3 regions of the Lelliottia sp. GFLA7 genome follow, and region 1 is predicted to be linked to each of the others. Evidence: predicted binding sites of a transcription regulator. Region 1 holds the regulator's gene; each other region holds the start of a gene.
The links. The regulator PhoB, encoded in region 1, activates phosphate uptake and scavenging genes when phosphate is short. The targets are predictions, from matches to a motif close to CTGTCATAAAACTGNCNNAT.

Region 1 (7,517 bases):
CATTGGTCGTGTGGGTCAGTGCATCACTTTGTGAACCCATCGGTGCAACCCAACCGGTTTTCGCCATATCCTGGCTACCGCAAGGGGTAAACGTGTACGCGGCTAACTGTTTTTCCATCTCTTCAGCCTGCAGCGAAACCTCGCGGCTGAGACGGTAAACCATCAAATTTTTGAACCACAGCATGATAATTTCCACGGCCTTGTCGTTAAATCAGCGGGCATGATAACGAATTGTGGCATGGCTTGCATTGCTAATCAGGTGGCCTGCTTCTACTCTGTTGATAATCAAAATAATGAGGAGAGTCCTGTGCGTATTGGTATTGATTTGGGCGGCACCAAAACAGAAGTCATTGCGCTTAGCGATCAGGGCGAACAATTGTTCCGACACCGCCTGCCTACGCCGCGTGATGATTATCAGCAAACCATTGAAACGATCGCCTCGCTGGTGGAGATGGCGGAAAAGGCAACGGGGCAGACTGGCACTGTCGGGATGGGGATTCCAGGGTCGATTTCGCCCTATACCGGAGTGGTGAAAAACGCGAACTCCACGTGGCTTAACGGCCAGCCGTTCGATAAAGATTTGAGCGTGCGCCTCCATCGCGAGGTGCGTCTGGCGAACGATGCCAACTGTCTTGCTGTTTCGGAAGCGATAGACGGCGCAGCGGCAGGCGCGCAGACGGTATTTGCGGTGATTATTGGTACGGGCTGCGGTTCTGGCTTAGCGTTTGGCGGACGCGCGCACATTGGCGGCAATGGCACCGCGGGCGAGTGGGGACATAATCCGCTGCCGTGGATGGACGAAGACGAACTGAAATACCGCGCCGAAGTGCCGTGTTATTGCGGTAAGCAGGGCTGTATCGAAACCTTTATTTCCGGAACCGGATTCGCCACCGATTATCGTCGTTTGAGCGGACATGCGTTAAAAGGCAACGAGATTATGCGTCTTGTCGAAGAGCACGATGCGGTTGCCGAACTGGCGCTCAATCGCTACGAAATGCGTCTGGCGAAATCGCTGGCTCATGTGGTGAACATTCTCGACCCGGACGTGATCGTCCTCGGCGGCGGAATGAGTAATGTTGACCGGATCTACACCACGGTTCCGCATCTAATGAAGCAGTGGGTCTTTGGCGGCGAATGTGAAACCCCAATCCGCAAAGCAGTGCATGGGGATTCGAGCGGCGTGCGCGGCGCGGCATGGCTGTGGCCGGAATAAAAGCAAAACGGTAACGAATGTTACCGTTTTTAGTGTTTGTTCCCTCTCCCTGTGGGAGAGGATGAGGCAAAGTAAAAGCAAAACGGCGACGTATGTTGGCGGTTTTAATGTTTATTCCCTCTCCTTGTGGGAGAGGGTTAGGGTGAGGGTACCAGACCGCACAAATCCCTCACTCACTCCACCGCAAACACCTTATCCAGCTTGCTGTATCCCAGCCCGTTGATTTTCTTCACTTTGATCTGCACAGGAATGCGCTCTTTCATTGCTTCCACATGACTGATCACGCCGATGGTTTTTCCCGTCGCGTTCAGCGCATCGAGCGCGTCGAGTGCGGTATCCAGCGTTTCGCTATCCAGCGTACCAAATCCCTCGTCGAGGAACAGGGAATCAATGCGCGTTTTGTGGCTCACCAGGTCAGAAAGCGCCAGCGCCAGCGCCAGGCTCACCAGGAAACTCTCGCCTCCGGAGAGGGTTCGCGTGTCGCGTACCGCGTCGGCCTGCCACGTATCCACCACTTCCAGCTCCAGCGCGTCGCTCGCTTTGCGTTGCAGAAGATAGCGGCCATGCAAGCGATTCAACTGCTGATTCGCCAGCCATACCAGATTGTCGAGCGTCAACCCCTGAGCGAATTTACGGAAACGATCGCCCGTACTGGAGCCGATCAGCGCGTTCAGATATCCCCAATCATCCGCAAGGCGTGCCGCCTCGTCAATCTGCTGGATAAGCGCCTGCTGATGCTGCCGGTTCTCGCCATCCTGCCTGAGCTGCTGGCTGATCTCACCCTGACGGGTGCTATTTTCACGCAGACGTTGCGCCAGTTGCTGGAGTTCAAGCTGCAGTGTCGGCACATCCGACTGCAATCCTTCCGGCCGCTGCGCCAGATGCTCGCTCAGCAATTGATTTGCCTGACGCACCAGCGCTGTCGCTTGCTGAATCCGGTTTTCCAGCGTTTGCTTTAACGTTTCCAGACGCTGCATCGTGTCGGCATCAAGCAAAGCGCGCAGGAACGCATCGCAGTCGGGGAATGCGCTTCCCGCAAGCGCAGCGGCAAATTGCGCCTGCGCTTGCTGCATGCGCTCGGTTTCCAGGCTTTCCTGCTGCTGCAATGTTGCAAGTTGGCTTTGCAGCGAGACGCATTCATTGTGGATCTCGCGCCAGTTATCCGGAATAACGGATTCCGCGTCTTCTGTGTCCGTCGCGGGCAGCGTATCCAACAGCGGCGTTAGGGCGTTGATACGTTCCTGAAGGGCGGTGAGCTGATTCTGCTGCGCCTGCCAGTGCGACGATTCGCTTTCGCGCTCGGTGAGCCAGAGCGTTTCAGCACCCTCATCGGGGACCTTCAACGCCAGCGCATTCAGCGCGTTTTCCAGCGTCAGGCGTGTTGTAGCAATCTGCTGCTGGAGTTGCCGCTCCTGGTGTTCCTGTTCATTCAACTGGCTTTGTAAGGCCAGGCGCTGACTAAGTTGATACAGCTGGCGCTCGTACTGCTCCTGTTCGTTCAGCCACGGAGCAATATCATCCTGAATATTCAAAGTAACGTTCAGGGTTGCACACAGTTCGCGCCACGCGCTCGTGAGCGTTTGCGCTTCCTGGGCGAGCGTCTGCGCCTCTTCGGTGTCGCGCTGAATCTGACCGGTCAGGGCATTGACTTGCCCCAACACCAGCAGCCCCTCCTCTTTTAGCGCTGCGACCTCTTTTTCCATCGCATCACGGCGGCGCTGGTTTTCTGTTATTTCCAACGCCTGGTATTGCTTCACCGCAGGATGCTCAGTTGAACCGCAGAGCAAGCAGGGTTTTCCCGCTTCAAGTCGGGCTCGATAACTCTCGAGATCTTTAATCTCAGCTTCTCGCTCGCATAAGGCTTTAACATCCAGAAAATGCTGGTGTTTCTCTTTATACTGCTGTCGACGCAGGGCCAACGTCTCGTTCAGTTTTATCTGCTCCGCCTGCGCCTTTTGCACGCTTTCCGCGTTTTGAACGATGCGTTTTTGCAGCGGTTGATAACGGGCATGAAGGGTGGTCAGCTGCTGGCGAGATGCACGCGACGCCGTTTGCTGGTCCATCGCCGCAGCGACTTCATCAGCGGTCAGCGTCAGGGCGATCTCTGGCGCGTTCGCCAGTTTTTGCCGCAGCTCGGTGATGCGCCCGGTCAGCGTCGCTATCTGGCTTTTGTCGCGATTAAGCTGAGCAAAATGCGCCCGCCAGCCTGCGATTTCCTGCCCCCACAGGCGGAAACGGTCATGCCCGGTTAGCCACTGTGTCAGTGCCGAACGCTCGGTTTGCAACCGGTCGCGGGTGCGCAGCGCACCGTTGCGAATGCGCGCGCGCAGTGCTGTCCGAGACAGTAAGCGAGTATTCACTTCCTGAGTCTGCTGTTGGGTTTGTGTGAGACGCGTCGTCTGTTCCTGCTGACGTTCCCAGAGTGGGCGCAGCACTGCGGCGGGCTGGGCGTGAAGCAATTTATCCAGGTCTGGTGCGGCGTCGGTGAGCGCCTGTTGCGCCTCCTGTTGCGAGGTTAACGCGCGCTGCTGTTCACGCTGGAGTTCCTCATGACGGGTCAACCAGTGAAAATCGCGCTGGTGATTCTGTTGCTGTACCAGCAGCATTTTCTCTTCGTCAGTAAGTGCCTGCAAACTCTGGGTGAGCTGCTGTTGCTGCTCTTCGCTCAGTAAAATCACACCAGCCGCTTGCGCTTCGCGCTTTTCGAGCTCCGTGCGTGCGGCTTTGTGTTGTTCAAAGACCCTTGCGGAAATCTGACCGTAAATCTCGGTTCCGGTAAGTTCTTCCAGCAGCTCGGCGCGTTCGCCAGGTTTGGCATTGAGGAAGGCGGCAAATTGCCCCTGCGACAACAGCATAGAGCGCGTGAAACGATCGTAATCCAGACCGGTCAGCGTGGCCGTTTGCTCAATTTTGTCTGTGGCTTTGTCAGACAGAATTTTACCGTCTTCGCAGCGCGCCAGCTCCACGCGCGGTGCCTGTAAATTCCCGTCAGGCTGATTACGCGCGCGGCTTTGGCTCCAGAAAGCGCGATAAGCGGTGCCCTTGACCTCAAATTCCACCTCTGCCAGACATTCAGCGGTGTCGCGCGTCATGAGATCATTTTGTGATTGTGTGACTTTATTCAGACGCGGCGTCTGGTGATACAGCGCGAGGCAGATGGCGTCGAGCAGGGTGGTTTTGCCTGCGCCGGTCGCGCCGGTAATTGCGAAAAGACCGTTACTGGCGAACGGCTCGGCGGTGAAATCAATTTTCCATTCGCTCTTCAGGGAGTTGATGTTTTTCAAACGCAGGCTGAGAATTTTCATGCGTTTTCTTCCTCATCATTGAGCGCATGCAGCGTATGGGTGAACAGCTCGTTCAGTCTGGCGCGCTGCGCGTCGTCAATCTCTTCCTGCGCCAGTCGGCGTTCAAAAACCTCTTCGACTTTCAGCTCGCTGAGCGTTTCGCGTTGCGCACTGAGCAGAATTTTCTCGCGCTGTTCTCGACTGCGGCGCACCAGTAAAACCTCAACCGGCAGCGTTTCCGTGAGTGCCTGGATTTTGCGCTGCATATCATGCAGATAGTCGTCTGTCGTGATTTCGATATCCAGCCAGACGGGCGGGATTTGCTCCACGTCGCGCCACTGCTCAAGCTGTGCGGTAATGGCCGCCAGATCGCCTTTTAGCACCGCCAGCGGCTGCGTCACCGGCACTTCCAGCGTGTCTACCGCGCTGAGTTTCCCGTCGATAAAACTGACCAGATGCACGCTTTTGGGTTTGCCCGTTTCGTCAAAGCTGAGCGAAATGGGCGATCCGCAGTAGCGAATATGTTCGCTGCCACCAATCTTCTGCGCCCTGTGGATATGGCCGAGTGCGATGTAATCGGCGGGTGGGAAATTCTGCGCCGGGAACGCATCCAGCGTACCGATATAAATTTCGCGTACCGCGTCACTTTTACTGGCGCCGACGGTGGTTAAATGGCCGGTGGCGATAACGGGCAGCGCCGCTTCACCGCGCAAGGCGCAGGCGTCGAAAAATTGCTGCTGATAGTAGTCGGTAATGGCCTGCAGCAGGTGCTTTTGCTTTTCGCCGCCGGTCAGACCGGCCTGACTTTGAACGATGTCACGTGGACGCAAAAAGGGAATCGGGCAGATAACGGCGCCCGGCGTGCCGTCGCGTTTTTTGATGATTTGCGGTGCGTGCCCGGCGTTTGCCACTACAGTGGTATTCAGAAAGGCCAGAATATCGCGTGACTCATTCAGCGTTGCCACCGAGTCGTGATTGCCCGCGACGATGACCAGATGACAGCCCGTTTTCTGTAAATTGACCACGAAGCGGTTATAGATTTCGCGCGCATAGCTGGGCGGCGATCCGGTGTCAAAAATATCACCGGCGACAATGATTGCGTCAACCTGGTGCGTCAGCGCTGTTTCCAGCAGCCAGTTCAGGAACGCTTCGTGTTCGGCCGCGCGGCTTTTGCTGTAAAAATTTTGACCCAGATGCCAGTCCGAGGTGTGAAGTATGCGCATAACAGATCCGTGGCAAAAAAAGGTGAAAGGGATTATACACTTGATCCTTCAGGCTGCCTCTGTGTTGGCTGCATCAGCTCAATCCTGATGATTACAGGTGTCAGCATGGGGCTGTGAGATGTGCCGACATGCGGCAACTTCGCGGCTTTTATGGCGATAAATGTCGAGGGAAGGGGAAATAACAGCTGTAATAAAACAATAGTTTGCTATTCATAGAGGCAATGTTTTTCATAAATCTGTCATAAATCTGACGCATAATGACGCCGCATTACAAACTTTTAACCTCAATAAGACAGGGTAAAGTATGGCGAGACGTATTCTGGTCGTAGAAGATGAAGCTCCAATTCGTGAAATGGTGTGCTTCGTGCTCGAACAAAACGGTTTTCAGCCGATAGAAGCTGAAGATTATGACAGCGCGGTGAATCAGCTGAACGAACCCTGGCCTGATTTGATTCTGCTTGACTGGATGTTGCCTGGCGGCTCTGGACTGCAATTTATCAAACACATCAAACGTGAAGCGATGACCCGCGATATTCCTGTCGTTATGCTCACGGCGCGCGGTGAAGAAGAAGATCGCGTGCGCGGGCTGGAAACGGGTGCAGATGATTATATCACCAAGCCGTTTTCACCGAAGGAGCTGGTGGCACGTATTAAAGCGGTGATGCGCCGGATTTCACCCATGGCGGTGGAAGAGGTGATTGAGATGCAGGGGCTGAGTCTGGATCCTACGTCGCATCGCGTGATGACGGGTGAAAATCCGCTCGACATGGGACCGACCGAATTTAAGCTGTTGCACTTCTTTATGACGCATCCGGAACGCGTTTACAGTCGTGAGCAGTTGCTGAATAACGTTTGGGGAACAAACGTGTATGTTGAGGACAGAACGGTTGATGTGCATATTCGCCGCTTGCGAAAAGCGCTGGAACACAGCGGCCACGATCGCATGGTGCAAACGGTGCGCGGTACGGGTTATCGTTTTTCGACCCGTTTCTGAACACTGACAGGAGTGTGACGCGTGCTGGAACGTCTGTCATGGAAAAGGCTCGTTTTTGAACTGATCTTATGCTGTCTCCCGGCCTTCATTTTGGGGGCTATTTTTGGCTATCTGCCGTGGTTTTTACTGGCGGCAGTGACCGGCCTGTTGATCTGGCATTTCTGGAATTTACTGCGTCTGTCGTGGTGGCTGTGGGTGGATCGCAGCATGACGCCGCCGCCGGGGAGCGGAAGCTGGGAGCCGTTGCTTTACGGCTTACACCAGATGCAGATGCGTAATAAAAAGCGTCGTCGCGAGCTGGGAAGCCTGATCAAGCGCTTTCGTAGCGGCGCAGAATCACTGCCGGATGCGGTGATCCTCACCACCGAAGAAGGGACGATTTTCTGGTGTAATGGTCTTGCACAACAGCTGCTTGGACTCCGCTGGCCAGACGATAACGGCCAGAATATCCTGAACCTTCTGCGTTACCCCGAATTCACGCTGTATCTGAAAAAACGTGAATTTACTCGCCCGCACAATCTGGTGCTGAATAATGGCCGTCACCTTGAGATTCGCATCATGCCTTACAGCGACAAGCAGTGGTTGATGGTGGCGCGTGATGTGACCCAAATGCACCAGCTTGAAGGGGCTCGTCGTAATTTCTTTGCCAACGTCAGCCACGAGCTGCGCACGCCGTTGACCGTGCTTCAGGGGTATCTGGAGATGATGCAGGAGCAAACGCTGGAAGGCGCGCCGCGAGAGAAAGCACTACATACGATGCGCGAGCAAACGCATCGCATGGAAGGACTGGTCAAGCAACTCCT
Region 2 (7,517 bases), on a different contig from region 1:
CTCCACAAACCCAAATTCTCTGAAGCGCTGCGTACCGGTCTTATTTTCGGCGCAATCGAAACACTCACGCCTCTTATCGGCTGGTCACTCGGCATGCTGGCGAGCCAGTTCATTCTGGAATGGAACCACTGGATTGCCTTTACGCTGCTGGTTTTCCTGGGCGGAAGAATGGTTATCGAAGGGTTTCGCAATACTCCCGATGAAGACGATGCGCCGCAGTATCGACATGGCTTTTGGATACTGGTGACCACGGCTATTGCAACCAGTCTTGATGCGATGGCAGTGGGCGTCGGGCTGGCATTTCTTCAGGTGAATATTATCGCTACAGCACTGGCGATTGGTTGCGCCACGCTAATTATGTCAACAATCGGGATGATGGTTGGACGTTTCATCGGCCCGCTGCTAGGCAAGCGAGCCGAAATCCTGGGCGGGATTGTTTTAATCGGGATTGGTGGGCAAATTCTCTGGTCGCATTTCGCCGGTTAACGCGTCGCGCTGCCAGCAGTGGATACTGAAATCCGTCTGGCAGTGAAATTCTTTTTCGTTTGCTAACGCTTCCCAAACGTCTGGTTTTGTGCGCCAGGCGAACGGCGTCATCTGTAACAACGCAACCGCTTCTTTTCCTGTCAGCTGCATGTCGTAACCCAATGACTGTTCATGCTTGAGAGTAAACCCAGCCAACTGCTCTGAATGCGGCGCATGCAAACGCACGTCGTCGTAAATTAGCCCTTTCATTTCCATTAGATGCCGCGAACCCGGCGTAACGGTCACGACCCAGCCGCCCGGTTTCACCACGCGTGCCAGCTCTTGCGCTTTGCACGGCGCGTAGATGCGAATAATGGCGTCCTGGCTCACATCGGCAAACGGAAGGCGATGGCTGGAAGCGACGCAGAATGTGACCTGCGGATAACGTTTTGCGGCTGCGCGAATGGCCGCTTTCGAGACATCGAGACCTACGGTTGCTGCACCGACACTCCCCGCTACTTCGGCAAACGCCGCCGTGTAATAGCCTTCGCCACAGCCAATGTCCAAAATCGAGGTCGCGCTTTCACTGAGCGCGGTGGCTAACCACTGCGCAACCGCGTCCCTCAGCGGCTGATAATGCGCGGCGTCGAGGAATGCGCGTCGAGCCTGCATCATCTCCGCGCTATCGCCCGGATCGCGGGAGCGTTTATGTTGCACGGGCAGCAAATTTACATACCCTTCTTTCGCCTTATCAAACGTGTGCCCCTGTGGACAGATGTAGCTATTTTCGGCCGGCGTGAGCGGCGCGTGGCATAAGGGACAGCTGAATGACATGGTAACTCCGTGCAATATTAAAGGCCGAAAGTGTACCCCTATTCGCTCTGGTATAAAACGTCTGCCTTAGCGCATCACGACAAGATGGCTGGAATCGGGTGCTAATCCATCAGGTTCAACGTTCTCGAGCCGCAATACGTCACCCATAATCTGGCTAAATACCGGTGCCGAAACGGCCCCGCCATAGTATCGACCATTTTGCGGATCGTTAATAACCACAGCCAATGCATACTGCGGATGGCTTGCTGGTGCCACACCCGCGGTATACGCCACATACTTGTCGACATATTTGCCGTCATCACCGATTTTTTTGGCCGTGCCCGTTTTGACCGCCACGCGATAATCGCGCACGGCAGCCTTTGTGCCACCGCCGCCCGGTAAAGCAACGCTTTCCATCATGTGTTCAACTTCATGAACGATTTCTTCAGGCATAACCTGATGACCCACAACTGGCGGGTCAATGCGCGTTATCGACAAGGGCCGCTCCAGGCCGTAACTTCCGATCGTGGCGTAAACATGCGCCAGCTGGAGCGGTGTCGCCATCAGACCGTAACCAAACGCAAAGGTGGCACGATCGAGCTGGCTCCAAAATTTACGCTGAGGAAGGAGCCCGCTGCTTTCGCCCGTGAGACCCAGACCTGTCGTTGTACCAAAACCAAAGCTCTTATACGTATCGAGCAAGTGCTGTATCGGCATGGCCAGCGACAGACGTGACACCCCCGTATCACTCGACTTCTGCAAAATGCCGGTCAGCGATAATTCCGGATAATATCCCACGTCGCGGATTCGGTGCCCATCTAGCGTATAAGGATGGGTATCGAGAACGCTATCAGGTTTAACAATGCCATAATGTAGCGCCGTCATGAGAACCAACGGCTTGACGGTCGACCCCGGTTCAAAGGTGTCGCTGATGGCGCGATTGCGGAAGTCGTTGAGCGAGGCGCCATCCCGATTGTTAGGGTTAAAGTCCGGGAAACTGGCCATGGCAAGTATCTCGCCGGTTTGAACATTGATTAACACCGCTGCGCCGGATTCTGCTTTGTTCCAGGCGACGGCATTATCTAACGCATCTTCAGCGATCGTCTGCAGCCGCTCATCAATACTCAGTTGAATGTTATGAGCAGGAACCGGTGAGACTTCTGTTAAATTCTCAATCACATGACCGTAGCGGTCTTCTCTGACTCGCCTGATCCCCGCTTGACCGGTCAACTGCGCGTTAAAACTCTTTTCAACCCCTTCAATCCCCTGCCCATCGATATTCGTAAATCCAAGCAGATTTGCCGCCACATGTCCTGCCGGATAAAAACGGCGTGACTCATCCCGCAGGTTAATCCCTGGCAAGTTGAGCTTATCAATCCATTTGGCCTGCGAGGGGTCCACCTGACGCGCAAGATAGATAAAACGCCCGTTAGGATCGTGATTAATGCGAGAAGCCAGCGACGTCAGTGAAATATGTAATGCACACGCGAGCGCTTGCCAGCGTTCGTCAAAGCCCACGCCGCCCTTAGCCAACACGGTTTTAGGATCGGCCCACACCGCCCTGACCGGTACACTGACCGCTAACGGTCGGCCATCACGGTCGGTAATCATCCCGCGTGGTGCGTCAATCGACACTTCACGTAATGAGCGCATGTCTTCCTGTTTGACCAGGTTGTCAGGCTTAATAATTTGTAGCCATGCAACGCGTCCCAGAAGAAACGCAAGGCTCACAAAAATGGCAAGGCAAAGCAATGCAAAACGTGCCGGGGTAAAATTACCGGCAGAACTAGAGGGTTTCGTTTTCACCCTGGCTCCAGGTCAATGAAACAACGCCCTGATTTAACGGTAAAAAACGAATCAGCATGGAGAAAACAATGATTCTAATCTCGCAGCTTTGCAACAAACTGCTAACCAGACAGTAAAGGGTTACATTTTGAAAAATAGTGCATAAAAAAGCCCCGCAAAATGCGAGGCTTGATGTCAGAGTATGAGGCGCCGTAGCGCTTCTGAATCAGCAGTGATTCGATCAGATAGCGGTTACGTTAACAGCAGCCGGACCTTTCTGGCCGTCCTGAATTTCGAACTCAACGTTCTGGCCTTCAGCCAGAGTTTTGAAGCCGTTACCCTGGATTGCAGAGAAGTGTACGAACACATCTTTGCTGCCATCAGCAGGAGTAATGAAACCAAAACCTTTAGACTCGTTGAACCACTTAACTTGACCTTTAATCTTTGCCATTTGCAAAATTCCTTAGATTGTTTTCTTAGCCCGCAGGCATTGACCTAGATAAAACTGAGACATTACTGCTTGAGGCACTAATATAAGGTTCGGCAGAGAAGCGGTATTCAACGACAACGTGTTTACTCAGAACTTCTTTACTGAAAATGCCACACATAAACAGAACTGTACCTCGTTTGACCCAAACCGTGTTATCACATACAACGTTAATCATGGCAAGCCATTTTTAAACATGACAAGATCCGCCGCACAAACTCTGATGCCGCCTTGCTAAATTTTGAGCAACTCAACGTTATCATTATATCACTCTGAATAAGACACTCAGTATCGCCATCCAATTCATAGCCACTGTAATTTAAGGATTTTTTAGCGTTTTCCCTATACTTAAGGTGTGACAGAAAGCCGATAATGTTTATTAGGTTCACTGTTACAGTTAGAACAATTTGTGAAAAGTTATGCTCAAATCAACTCAGCGATAAAATGTTTACATTGAAATAACAATGCTTATTCGCGCCGCAGTTCTCGCATAATGAATACGCATGGGAAAAAGTGGCTTTGCACCAAAATAATGAACTTTTTGTGACTTTGCTTCATAACAAGGCAAGCAAAACGTTTCGATAAAAATAAAACTATAGAGGTACGTGAAAAATACAGAATATATAGTTACGGCATGGCATGACGTCAAAAGCGCAAATAGTAACCAATTTTTTATATTCTAAAATGTTTATTCATTACCGCTAAACTCTTTTGCGCTTCATGAAGCCTGCCGTAGGAATTCTCGTACGTCTCATCAGCTACAGTAGCATCGGAGAAGTAACTCCTGTCCCTGCGCCCATGGAACAGCTGAAAGCGTAATAGAGGGATTTGAACCATCCTGGTGCAGAAGTGGGAAAGGTTTGAGTAATGCACAGGCGGCTGGCATCGAAAGTATTTGTTTGAAATCGTTGGATAGGCATTAAGGGAGGGGTCATAACGGGATACAGCCGCCTCCCTAATTTTGCAGATTAACGCTCAGCAACCAGACGGATAAAATCATCCTCGTCTTCTTCGGCCACGGCTTCAGGGGCTTTTGCCACCGGTTTTTCTTCAGGCTCATTGGCTTCGCACAAACGGCGAAGCAACGCATTTTGGCGTTTCTGCTGATCAAGCAGCGCTTCCAGAAGCTCGATCTGCTCATTGGTACGTGAGCTGGTGCGATTCACAAAGAACCACAAAACCAGACCAATGACCATAATGATTGCAGAGATCGCCAGTGAGGCTACGTTCAGTAGCCCCGAATTTTGTAACTCACCCATTCTACCACCTCAATAAAAACATCTATTTTAACACTGACGCAGAGGAAGGTAACGATCTATAGAAAAAGTGTTCTACCAAGGGATGAATTGATTGATCGCGCAAATGCCACTAAAGAACTGTACATCCTGATCGCACATCACATTGATTGTCTGCGTCCATAGAATGACACAGGCAATCAGGACTATAATCAGAATTACCCAGCGTATTTTTTTCACTCCACACTCCGTTTTTTGACCTGATGTGTCCAGGTTATCACGGCTACCTTAAACAAGGACTAACTCTACGTTCATCAAATTTTTTTAAGAATTATGCACTTGTTTTATATAGCGAAACTATTAGGCTGAATACTATTATTAGTAAAAAAAAGAGGCAGCAATGCGGTTAATCATTCGGACAATTGTTGTCCTTGCCATTGTTTGGATCGGCTTATTATTATCAGGCTATGGCGTACTGGTGGGAAGCAAAGAGAACGCCGCCGGCTTGGGTATTCAGTGTAAGTACCTCACCGCCAGAGGCACCAGCACTGCGCAATATTTACACACTGACAGCGGTGTGATTGGTTTGTCTAACTGCCCGATTCTGCGCAAAAGCCAGGTGGTGGTGGATAACGGTTAATTAAGCACCGCTTAATAGCCCTTACAACAAATAAAAACGCCGCAGTGATGCGGCGTTTCATATGATTCACACGCTAGAATGGATAGTCGTTATAACCCATCTGTTCAGAAATTTTACGCGCAGCAGTATGCAGCATTTCAACATACTCGTGCAGACGCTCTTCCGAGAATCGAAGCGTCGGGAAAGAAATACTTAACCCTGCGATGACTACACCAAAACGGTCAAATACCGGGACGCCAATGCAGCGCAGCCCCTCTTCCTGTTCCTGATTATCTTCGCCATAACCCTGTTCACGCACTTTATCAAGCACTGTCAGGAGTTCTTCTGTGCTGGTGATGGTGCGCTCGGTGCTACGTTTGTACTCGACATCCTGGAGGATTTCTTTAACTTCCTCACGGTCACGCCACGCCAGCAGTACCTTACCAATAGCAGTACTGTAAAGCGGGTTACGACGACCAATGCGCGAATACATGCGCAGGTTATACATAGAATCTATTTTATGGATATAAACTATGCTGTCTTCATCGAGAGCCCCAAGGTGAACGGTTTCTTTCGTCAAACGAGAAAGTTCGCGCATCTGGATATCAGCACTGCGAATAAGATCGACATTTTGTAGTGCGCGAGCGCCCAGCTCAAAGAGCTTCAGCGTCAGAGAATATTTCTCAGACTCGCCTTCCTGAGCAACATAACCCAGGGATTTCATGGTTTGCAGAAAGCGATAAACAGTGCTTTTTGACATCATCACACGTTGCGACAACTCTGTAATACCAATTTCGCGCTCTTCACCCAGCGCCTGTAAGATGCCAAACACCTTCAGCACGGAAGAAACAGAATCTGGCTGCTTGTCCAAATCTGCGATTGCCATTTATCACCTCATTGCGAGTGTTTTATAAAAATCAGAACCGGTTTTTATTATAAATTCGCCTTTGCCTTGCTGCAATCGTTCTGCGTTTACTTCGTTACAAATCTGCGACATAAAACCGAAATATCGGTGCTAAAATAGTGACACTAACAAATATTACATCCTGAGCGTTTCATTTCCTATGGAAAAAATTCCCTCTGACGGCTTGCCGTTGCCGCAACGTTATGGCGCGATTGCCACCATTATTATTGGTATTTCGATGGCCGTTCTTGATGGCGCAATTGCCAACGTTGCGCTGCCGACGATTGCTAGCGATCTTCACGCATCACCCGCGAGTTCAATCTGGATCGTTAATGCCTACCAAATAGCCATTGTTATTTCTTTGCTGTCTTTCTCTTTCCTGGGCGATATGTTCGGTTATCGCCGCATTTATCAGTGCGGGCTCGCCGTCTTCACCCTGACGTCTCTCTTTTGCGCACTATCAGATTCGTTGCATACGCTGACTATTGCGCGTATTGCGCAGGGGTTTGGTGGCGCTGCGTTAATGAGCGTCAACACGGCGCTGATAAGGCTTATCTATCCCCAGCGGCAGCTAGGCCGTGGGATGGGAATCAACTCCTTCATTGTGGCGGTTTCATCTGCTGCAGGTCCAACTGTTGCTGCAGCCATACTCTCCGTGGCGTCGTGGCAATGGCTGTTCTTGATTAACGTGCCGCTGGGTATTGTCGCCCTGCTCTTTGCACTGCGTTATCTCCCGGCAAACGGAGCAAAAAGCGCGATGCCACGCTTTGACCTCCCCAGCGCCGTGATGAACGCGCTGACGTTCGGCCTACTCATCACTGCGCTTAGCGGTTTTGCGCAGGGGCAATCCCTTAGGCTTATCGCCGCAGAAATTATCGCCATGCTGATCGTTGGGTTCTTTTTCGTTCGCCGTCAGCTGGCATTGCCGGTGCCTCTGCTGCCCGTAGACCTGTTACGTATTCCGCTTTTTTCGCTGTCGATCGGGACATCCATTTGCTCGTTCTGCGCGCAGATGCTGGCGCTTGTATCGCTCCCCTTCTTTTTGCAAAACATCGTGGGGCGTACAGAGGTCGAAACGGGGCTTCTACTTACGCCGTGGCCGCTCGCTACCATGGTTATGGCACCGCTCGCAGGCTATCTGATTGAACGCGTGCATGCAGGATTGTTGGGGGCATTGGGTCTGGTGGTGATGGCAACAGGTCTTTTCGC
Region 3 (7,517 bases), on a different contig from region 1:
GGCAACCGTCGGCGGTAAAGGGATCTATACCAACCCGAACAACGGTGACGAAGGTTACGCTGCGGCAGTGGGTGGCGGTTTGCAGTGGAAAATTGGCGACAGCTTCGGTCTGTTCGGCGAGTACTACTATTCTCCGGATTCCCTCTCCAGCGGTATCGACAGCTATGAAGAAGCCAACGCCGGTGCGCGCTGGACAATCATGCGTCCTATCACCGTCGAAGCAGGTTATCGTTATCTTAATCTGGCGGGTAAAGACGGCAACCGTGACAACGCACTGGCTGATGGCCCGTACGTTGGCGTCAGCGCCGGTTTCTGATTTTCTGGCGCGGTATTCTGCCGCGCCTGTTTCACTCTTCTTTTTTCCTCACCTCTGGTTGCGCGAATACCCGTTATACCTCACGTTGGTGGTGCGCCACGTTCAGGTAAACGGTGCGCGGAATCCTGCAACTCGAATGATTTAGGGTATAGTGTTTTGACCATAGAAGTGGGAGAACACAATGCTAAACGTGGAAATGTTATCCACCGGCGACGAAGTGCTGCATGGACAGATCACCGATACCAATGCGGCCTGGCTCGCCAATTTTTTCTTTGAGCAGGGATTACCGTTAACGCGCCGCAATACCGTCGGCGATCGCCTTGATGATCTTGTCAGCATTCTGCGCGAGCGGAGCGAACATGCGGACGTGTTGATCGTCAACGGCGGCCTCGGGCCAACCAGTGACGATCTCAGTGCGCTGGCTGCCGCAACGGCAAAAGGTGAAGGGCTGGTGCTTCATGAAGCGTGGCTCACGCATATGGAAAGCTTTTTCAACGATCGTGGCAGAGTAATGGCCCCGAGCAACCGCAAGCAGGCCGAAATCCCTGCCAGCGCGGAGCTTATCGACAACCCGGTCGGTACGGCCTGTGGATTTGCTGTCAAGCTCAACCGCTGCCTGATGTTCTTTACGCCTGGCGTTCCGTCAGAATTTAAAGTCATGGTTGAGCAGGAGATCCTGCCGCGTCTGCGCGAGCGTTTTACGCTGCCTGAGCCGCCGCTGTGCCTGCGATTGACGACGTTTGGCCGCTCAGAAAGCGACCTGGCGCAAAGCCTCGATCATCTCAAGCTGCCCGAAGGCGTGTCGATGGGCTATCGCTCCTCGATGCCGATCATTGAGCTCAAGCTCACCGGACCGGCAACGCAAAAAGCCGCGATGCTGGCGGCATGGCCTGAAGTGCAGCGCGTGGCGGGTGAGAATCTGATTTTCGAAGGCACCGAAGGGTTACCCGCGCAAATCGCCCGTTGCCTGAATGAACGCCAGCTGAGCCTGACGCTCAGCGAGCAGTTCACCAGTGGTTTGCTAGCCTTACAATTATCGCGTGAAAACGCCTCCTTGCTGGCGAGCGAAGTGGTGCCCTCGCAGGAAGAGACGCTGGCGCAAACCGCGCACTGGGCGGCCGATCGTCGGGTGAAACATTTCGCCGGACTGGCGCTGGCAGTGACAGGGCTGGAAGATGAGCATCTTAATTTTGCGCTGGCGACGCCGCAGGGAACCCACGCATTACGGGTCAAGATGAGCATAACCCGTCACAGTCTGCAGGTGCGTCAGGAAGTGTGCGCGATGATGGCGCTGAACATGCTGCGCCGCTGGTTGAACGGCAAAGATGTTGCCAGCGAACATGGCTGGATTAACGTGGTGGATACGCTGTTTATTGAGTAAAAATATCGGGGCCAAAAGGCCCCGATAGTGATCACCCCAGCGCTTTGGCGAGTAGAGAGATGGGATGTTCGCAGCGTTTGCTGGTGGACATCTCAATTTGCCATTTGCAGGTTTCGCAGTCGGTCACCACGATGTCTGCGCCGCTCTCTTCAATCTGGCGGAACAGGGGCGCACCAATCGCCTGTGACGTCGGGTAGTTTTCGCTTTTAAAACCGTATGTACCCGCAATCCCGCAGCAGCGCGAATCCAGAACCGTCAGCTCAAGACCCGGAATCAGCCTCAGCAATTCCAGCGTGTAGATCGACCAGCCCATTTTTTCCATATGACAGGGCGTGTGATACACCACTTTCAGCGGCAACGGTTTCAAGGGCAGCGTCTGGCCGTTATCCAGTTTGCGCCACAGGAAACGCGTCGCCAGCTCAATGTGCTCGCGCAGATCGCTGTTGTCCACATCCAGCACATGCGGGTACTCATCGCGCAACGTAAAGGTACAGGTGGACGAGGTAGCAAGCACCGGAATGCCTTTCCCGACAATCGCTTCTCGAAGAGACGACACGTTGCTTTGCGCCTGTTTACGCGCTTTGTTGGTAAAGCCGTTGGCGATCAGCGGCACGCCGCAGCACTTCTCTTTATTCAATAGCTGTACGCCGGTGCCCATCGCGTTTAACACCGTGATCAGATCTTTGCCCAGCTGCGGGTGGTTATAGTTCACGTAACAGCCATGGAAAAAGGCCGCCTGATCGGCGTAAGTTGCCTGCGCCTCGGCGACCGATTTGTACCAGCGGCGGAAGGTGCCGTGTGAATATTTTGGCAGGCTGCGGTGATGATCGATTTTAAGCGCCACGTCGAGCAGCTGACGCACTGGCTTCAGTGAGGTTGCTGCATTCACCAGTGGCGCAAATGGGGTTGAAACGCTGCCCATCAGGTCCGTGTGGCTCAAAATGATATCGCGCAGTTTTGGCGTCTGTTTGCTGTATTGCGCTCGCGCACGCTGAATGATGTCACCGATTTTGACATCGGAAGGACACGCGACTTCGCAACGTTTGCAGTTGATACAGTATTTCAGCGCCTCATCGTACAAAGCGCCATCTTTCAGACGCAGGCGCTCGCCATCTGGTCCCGCCTGTTTCGGGCCAGGATAATGCGGATTCACGCTGCTGACCGGGCAAACCGTGGTACACACGGTGCACTTAATGCAGCTTTCAAAACGGGTGTCGTTCATTGCTCGCCTCCTGCACGCTGGCAAATCTGTTCTGCGGCATACAGGGCGGTGATAGCGCACACGCCGCCACCGCAGCCCAGTGCGATGGGATCAAAACCGCCCAGCACGGAACCGATAGCGTAAAGATTATCGACGGGCGAGCCGGAAAGCTGCGGCCGTAGGGTGTTGTCTGTGATGACGCCAAACTGCTGCCACGGCTGCGGAGCGAAGAAATCGCTTTGATACCAGTCCGCTCGGGAGGTATTTTGCCGCACATCCAGACCCAGCACGGCTTCGCGTATTCCTTCGCGTGTGCTGATAAGGCCGTTGCTGAAAAAACTGCCGCTCGCCAGCACCACAAACCGCGGACGTAGCGGGATATCGCCATGATTTCGCGTCCAAAGGGCACTCACGACGCCGTTGTCGAGCGTCACTTTTTTGACTTCATCTCCGGCCATCCAGACGCCGCCCTGGGCAATAAACTGGCGCTGGAGTTGATTGTGCAGGCGTATGCCCGGCACCGAAGGCGGAAGGGTCGGCAATAAATAGAGTGCGCACGCTAGCCGGTCTGACAGCCAACGCCAGAGGCGATTATCCGCCAAACCAAAACAGGCCGGCATGTACAGCGCATCACAATCCTGGCTGAGCGGCTGTAAGGCGTCGAACAGCAGCGGCCATTTGTCATCGTTATCAAGAAAACGGGCGATATTCACCGCGCGAAACTCGCTGGCGTTATCGCGCAGCACGTCCAGTTCCGGCAACTCTATTTCTGCGGTATCGGCGCTGATGCCCTGATTACGCAGCGATGCGGCGGCAAGATGTGCCTGAAAATCCAGAAAACCGCTAATACCGACCACACATACGCGCTGCGATTGAATCGGGGCGACGGGAACCTCTTCAGGGCTGAGCCACGCCGGACGCAGCATGCCGAGCGGGGTGACGCGCTGATGATTTTGACGCGCATGGCCGCGCAGTCGCGGCCCGCACGTGGCGAGCAACGTTTCAGTCTCATCGGCAAGACGCGCGATGTTGTCCGTGCCCACTAGCCGGTAGGGATGCTCTGCGGGCAATGCATCCGGGTTTTGCAATGCCATTAACGGTGTGTCTACCGCGGAGCTGTCAGGAAGCGCGCCCAGCAAATCCAGCGATCCGGAAGAAAAATGCAGAGCGCTTTGGCCACGACTGACAATCGCACATCGCAGACCGCGCTGCGTAAGCTTAAGCCCGCACAGGATCCCTGCCAGACCGCCGCCGATAATCACCGTATCAAACTTCATCGTGCTGCTCCTTTTCCAGTCCGCATAATCCCTGGTATACCCAGCGGGTGAATTCGCTTTCGCGCAGCGCATCGCCCCAGGCGACAGGCTGCACGCCTTTCCAGCGTTCGTTGAGAAACTCGCTCAACTGCGCGAGCGATTGTGCTGATGTGGTGACGTTGAAGCGCTGCAAAAGCCCGGCAGCGCGACACGCGCACAGTTCTCCCTGACAGGTCCCCATGCCGACTCGAGTCCGGCGACGTAAATCGAGCAGATTATTGACCGTCAGATTTTCAACCGCATATTGCACTTCGCCCGCCGTTACGGCTTCGCATTCGCACACCAGGCTGCGGCTGAGACGGCTCTGGCCGAGCCAGGCTGGCGTGCGATCGCCATGCCGGTAGAGGGCCGAACCGCGCAGTGGTGCGGGGAGCGAGATAATTTTTTGCAGCGTTTTTTCGCTGGATTCCTGCGAGCCTGGCAGAGGGCGTTGCGCCGTGGAGCAGGGCTGCGTGTTGCCCAGCTTCTGGCACACGGCGTCTGTCGCCCACTCGGCCATCAATCGATAAGTCATCAATTTGCCGCCGGTGATGGTAATAAAACCTTCCATTCCGTCGCGTTTGGCGTGATCCATCAGGACAATCCCACGGCTGACGTTGCGCCCGGTGGGGTCATCATCGCTGGCTACCAGCGGACGTACGCCGGCATACGCGCGAAGAATGCGCGTTTGCGCCATGATCGGAGCCAGTTTTTCGCCTTCACGCAGCAGGGTATCCACCTCTTCGGCAGTGACGCGGTTGCAGTCGATATCGTTATAGTCGATGTGCATGGATGTGGTACCAATCAGCGAAATGGTATCGCCAGGCACCAGAATGTCTGCGTCGGACGGCTTGCGGCAGCGGTTAATGACGTGACTGTTGATGCGGTGATCGAGGATCAGCAGCGAGCCTTTGGCCGGGAACATGCGGATGGAGAGGTCGGCATATTCTGCGATGAGCTGACCCCAAATTCCGGCGGCGTTGACCACCACGTCGGCATACAGCTCGCTATGTTCGCCGTAAAGCGTGTCATAGACGCGCACACCCCGCACGGTATCACCCTCGCGGATAAGACCGGTGACTTCATGCGCCGTCAGAACGATTGCGCCATGCTCGCGCGCGTCAAGCATGTTGGCGGCGGTCAGGCGGAACGGATCGACGGTTCCATCGGGCACTTTCACTGCGCCAATGAGCGCGGGATTCACCGAAGGTTCAAGACGTCTGGCGAGCGCAGGATCGAGCATTTCGGCGCGAATACCCGCTTCGGTGCAGGCATGGACGAAGGTCTGCTGAAACGCGAGATCGTCTTCGGGCAGGGTAATAAACAGGCCGTCGGTAGGCTCAATGCAGTGACGGGCGATGCGTTTGAGAATTTGGTTTTCTGCGATGCACTCGCGGGCGGACTCGTTGTCGGTCACCGCGTAGCGCGCCCCGCTGTGCAGTAAGCCATGGTTTCGCCCGGTCGCACCGGTGGCGATATCATGACGTTCCAGTAGCGTAACCTTTAGCCCGCGCAGGGCGCAGTCTCGTGCGATACCAGCACCTGTTGCGCCGCCGCCGATGATAATCACATCGCTATAACGAGGATCGCGGAGTGTCATTATCTTCCCTCATGTTCGTTTTTTACTATTCAGCCACATTAATAGTGTAGTTTGTTTGATTTCGAACATAATCGAGCGCAATACGAAACTAAAGCGTGATCTCATGCGCTTATTTGCTCATGTTGTCATATTTCTGTAACAATCTGTGCGTTGATTCACAGTAACAATCGCTGTGATTTTTTAACATCGCGGCCTCTGGAATCGGGGGGCCACACGACCTCGAAAATTTATGACATGGCCACGGAGGCTCTAATGCTCAGTATCTTCAAACCTGCGCCGCATCAGGCGCGCGTGTCAGAGGCAGAAGTCGACCCGCTGTACCGTCGCCTGCGTTGGCAGATTTTCCTCGGTATTTTCTTCGGCTACGCCGCTTACTATCTGGTGCGTAAGAACTTTGCGCTGGCGATGCCGTATCTGGTTGAACAAGGATTTTCACGCGGTGATTTAGGTTTCGCGCTATCGGGCATTTCGATTGCCTATGGATTTTCCAAATTCATTATGGGGTCCGTTTCGGATCGCTCGAACCCGCGCGTCTTCTTGCCCGCGGGTTTGATTCTCGCGTCCGCGGTGATGTTGTTTATGGGCTTTGTGCCGTGGGCAACGTCCAGTATTGCCATCATGTTTGTTCTGCTGTTCCTGTGCGGTTGGTTCCAGGGAATGGGGTGGCCGCCGTGCGGGCGTACCATGGTGCACTGGTGGTCGCAGAAAGAACGCGGCGGAATTGTGTCAGTGTGGAACTGCGCGCATAACGTCGGGGGTGGTATTCCTCCGCTGCTGTTCCTGCTGGGGATGGCGTGGTTTAACGACTGGAAAGCGGCGCTGTACATGCCTGCTTTTGGGGCTATCGTTATTGCGATCATTGCTTTTGCTCTGATGCGTGATACCCCGCAATCGTGCGGCCTTCCGCCGATTGAAGAGTATAAAAACGACTACCCGGACGATTATAACGAGCAGCATGAAGAAGAGCTGACGGCAAAACAGATCTTCATGAAGTACGTCCTGCCCAACAAACTGTTGTGGTACATCGCTATCGCCAACGTGTTTGTTTATCTGCTGCGTTACGGCATCCTCGACTGGTCGCCGACCTATCTGAAAGAAGTGAAGCATTTCGCACTGGATAAGTCGTCGTGGGCCTATTTCCTGTATGAATACGCCGGTATTCCAGGGACGCTAATTTGCGGCTGGATGTCGGACAAAGTGTTCAGAGGTAACCGTGGTGCAACGGGCGTGTTCTTTATGACGCTGGTGACCATCGCCACAATCGTGTACTGGCTAAATCCTCCGGGAAATCCGGGCGTGGACATGGCCTGCATGATTGTGATCGGCTTCCTGATTTACGGTCCGGTGATGCTGATTGGTCTGCACGCGCTGGAACTTGCGCCGAAAAAAGCCGCAGGGACTGCCGCGGGCTTTACCGGACTGTTCGGTTATCTCGGTGGTTCGGTTGCAGCGAGCGCCATCGTGGGTTACACGGTCGACTTCTTCGGCTGGGATGGCGGCTTTATGGTGATGATTGGCGGCAGCATTATGGCGGTATTGTTGCTGATCGTCGTCATGATTGGCGAAAAACGTCATCATGCGGAAATGATGCAGAAACGAGGCTAAAAAAATGCCCGCGAAAGCGGGCATTACATTTCGATTTCGATATCGCCTTTTGCCCGGCAACAGCAGGGCAAAATTTCCCCTTCGTTGATAAACGCCAGCGGTTCCGTTAGCCAGTCCAC

Region 2: kdgR (DNA-binding transcriptional regulator KdgR) is a predicted target of PhoB. The motif match lies at 6,395-6,414, and genes of this name have one in related genera.
Region 3: glpT (glycerol-3-phosphate transporter) is a predicted target of PhoB. The motif match lies at 5,916-5,935, and genes of this name have one in related genera.

The regions. Positions count from the first base shown of each region.
Region 1 covers NZ_JBWLAQ010000001.1:1,107,244-1,114,760, reverse strand. Annotated here, with positions in the region: gene rdgC (recombination-associated protein RdgC) at 1-184, opposite strand, end outside; gene mak (fructokinase) at 308-1,213, shown strand; gene sbcC (exonuclease subunit SbcC) at 1,387-4,518, opposite strand; gene sbcD (exonuclease subunit SbcD) at 4,515-5,720, opposite strand; gene phoB (phosphate response regulator transcription factor PhoB) at 6,025-6,714, shown strand; gene phoR (phosphate regulon sensor histidine kinase PhoR) at 6,736-7,517, shown strand, end outside.
Region 2 covers NZ_JBWLAQ010000006.1:107,212-114,728, forward strand. Annotated here, with positions in the region: gene mntP (manganese efflux pump MntP) at 1-486, shown strand, start outside; gene rlmA (23S rRNA (guanine(745)-N(1))-methyltransferase) at 439-1,299, opposite strand; gene ftsI (peptidoglycan glycosyltransferase FtsI) at 1,366-3,084, opposite strand; gene cspE (transcription antiterminator/RNA stability regulator CspE) at 3,305-3,514, opposite strand; partial or broken gene AC07RN_RS16425 (DUF2627 domain-containing protein) at 3,527-3,671, opposite strand; gene AC07RN_RS16430 (YebO family protein) at 4,519-4,809, opposite strand; gene mgrB (PhoP/PhoQ regulatory lipoprotein MgrB) at 4,882-5,025, opposite strand; gene AC07RN_RS16440 (YobH family protein) at 5,186-5,425, shown strand; gene kdgR (DNA-binding transcriptional regulator KdgR) at 5,499-6,290, opposite strand; gene AC07RN_RS16450 (MFS transporter) at 6,469-7,517, shown strand, end outside.
Region 3 covers NZ_JBWLAQ010000002.1:724,738-732,254, reverse strand. Annotated here, with positions in the region: gene AC07RN_RS09010 (YfaZ family outer membrane protein) at 1-316, shown strand, start outside; gene AC07RN_RS09005 (nicotinamide mononucleotide deamidase-related protein YfaY) at 498-1,697, shown strand; gene glpC (anaerobic glycerol-3-phosphate dehydrogenase subunit GlpC) at 1,729-2,919, opposite strand; gene glpB (glycerol-3-phosphate dehydrogenase subunit GlpB) at 2,916-4,175, opposite strand; gene glpA (anaerobic glycerol-3-phosphate dehydrogenase subunit A) at 4,165-5,793, opposite strand; gene glpT (glycerol-3-phosphate transporter) at 6,046-7,398, shown strand; gene yfaE (class I ribonucleotide reductase maintenance protein YfaE) at 7,422-7,517, opposite strand, start outside.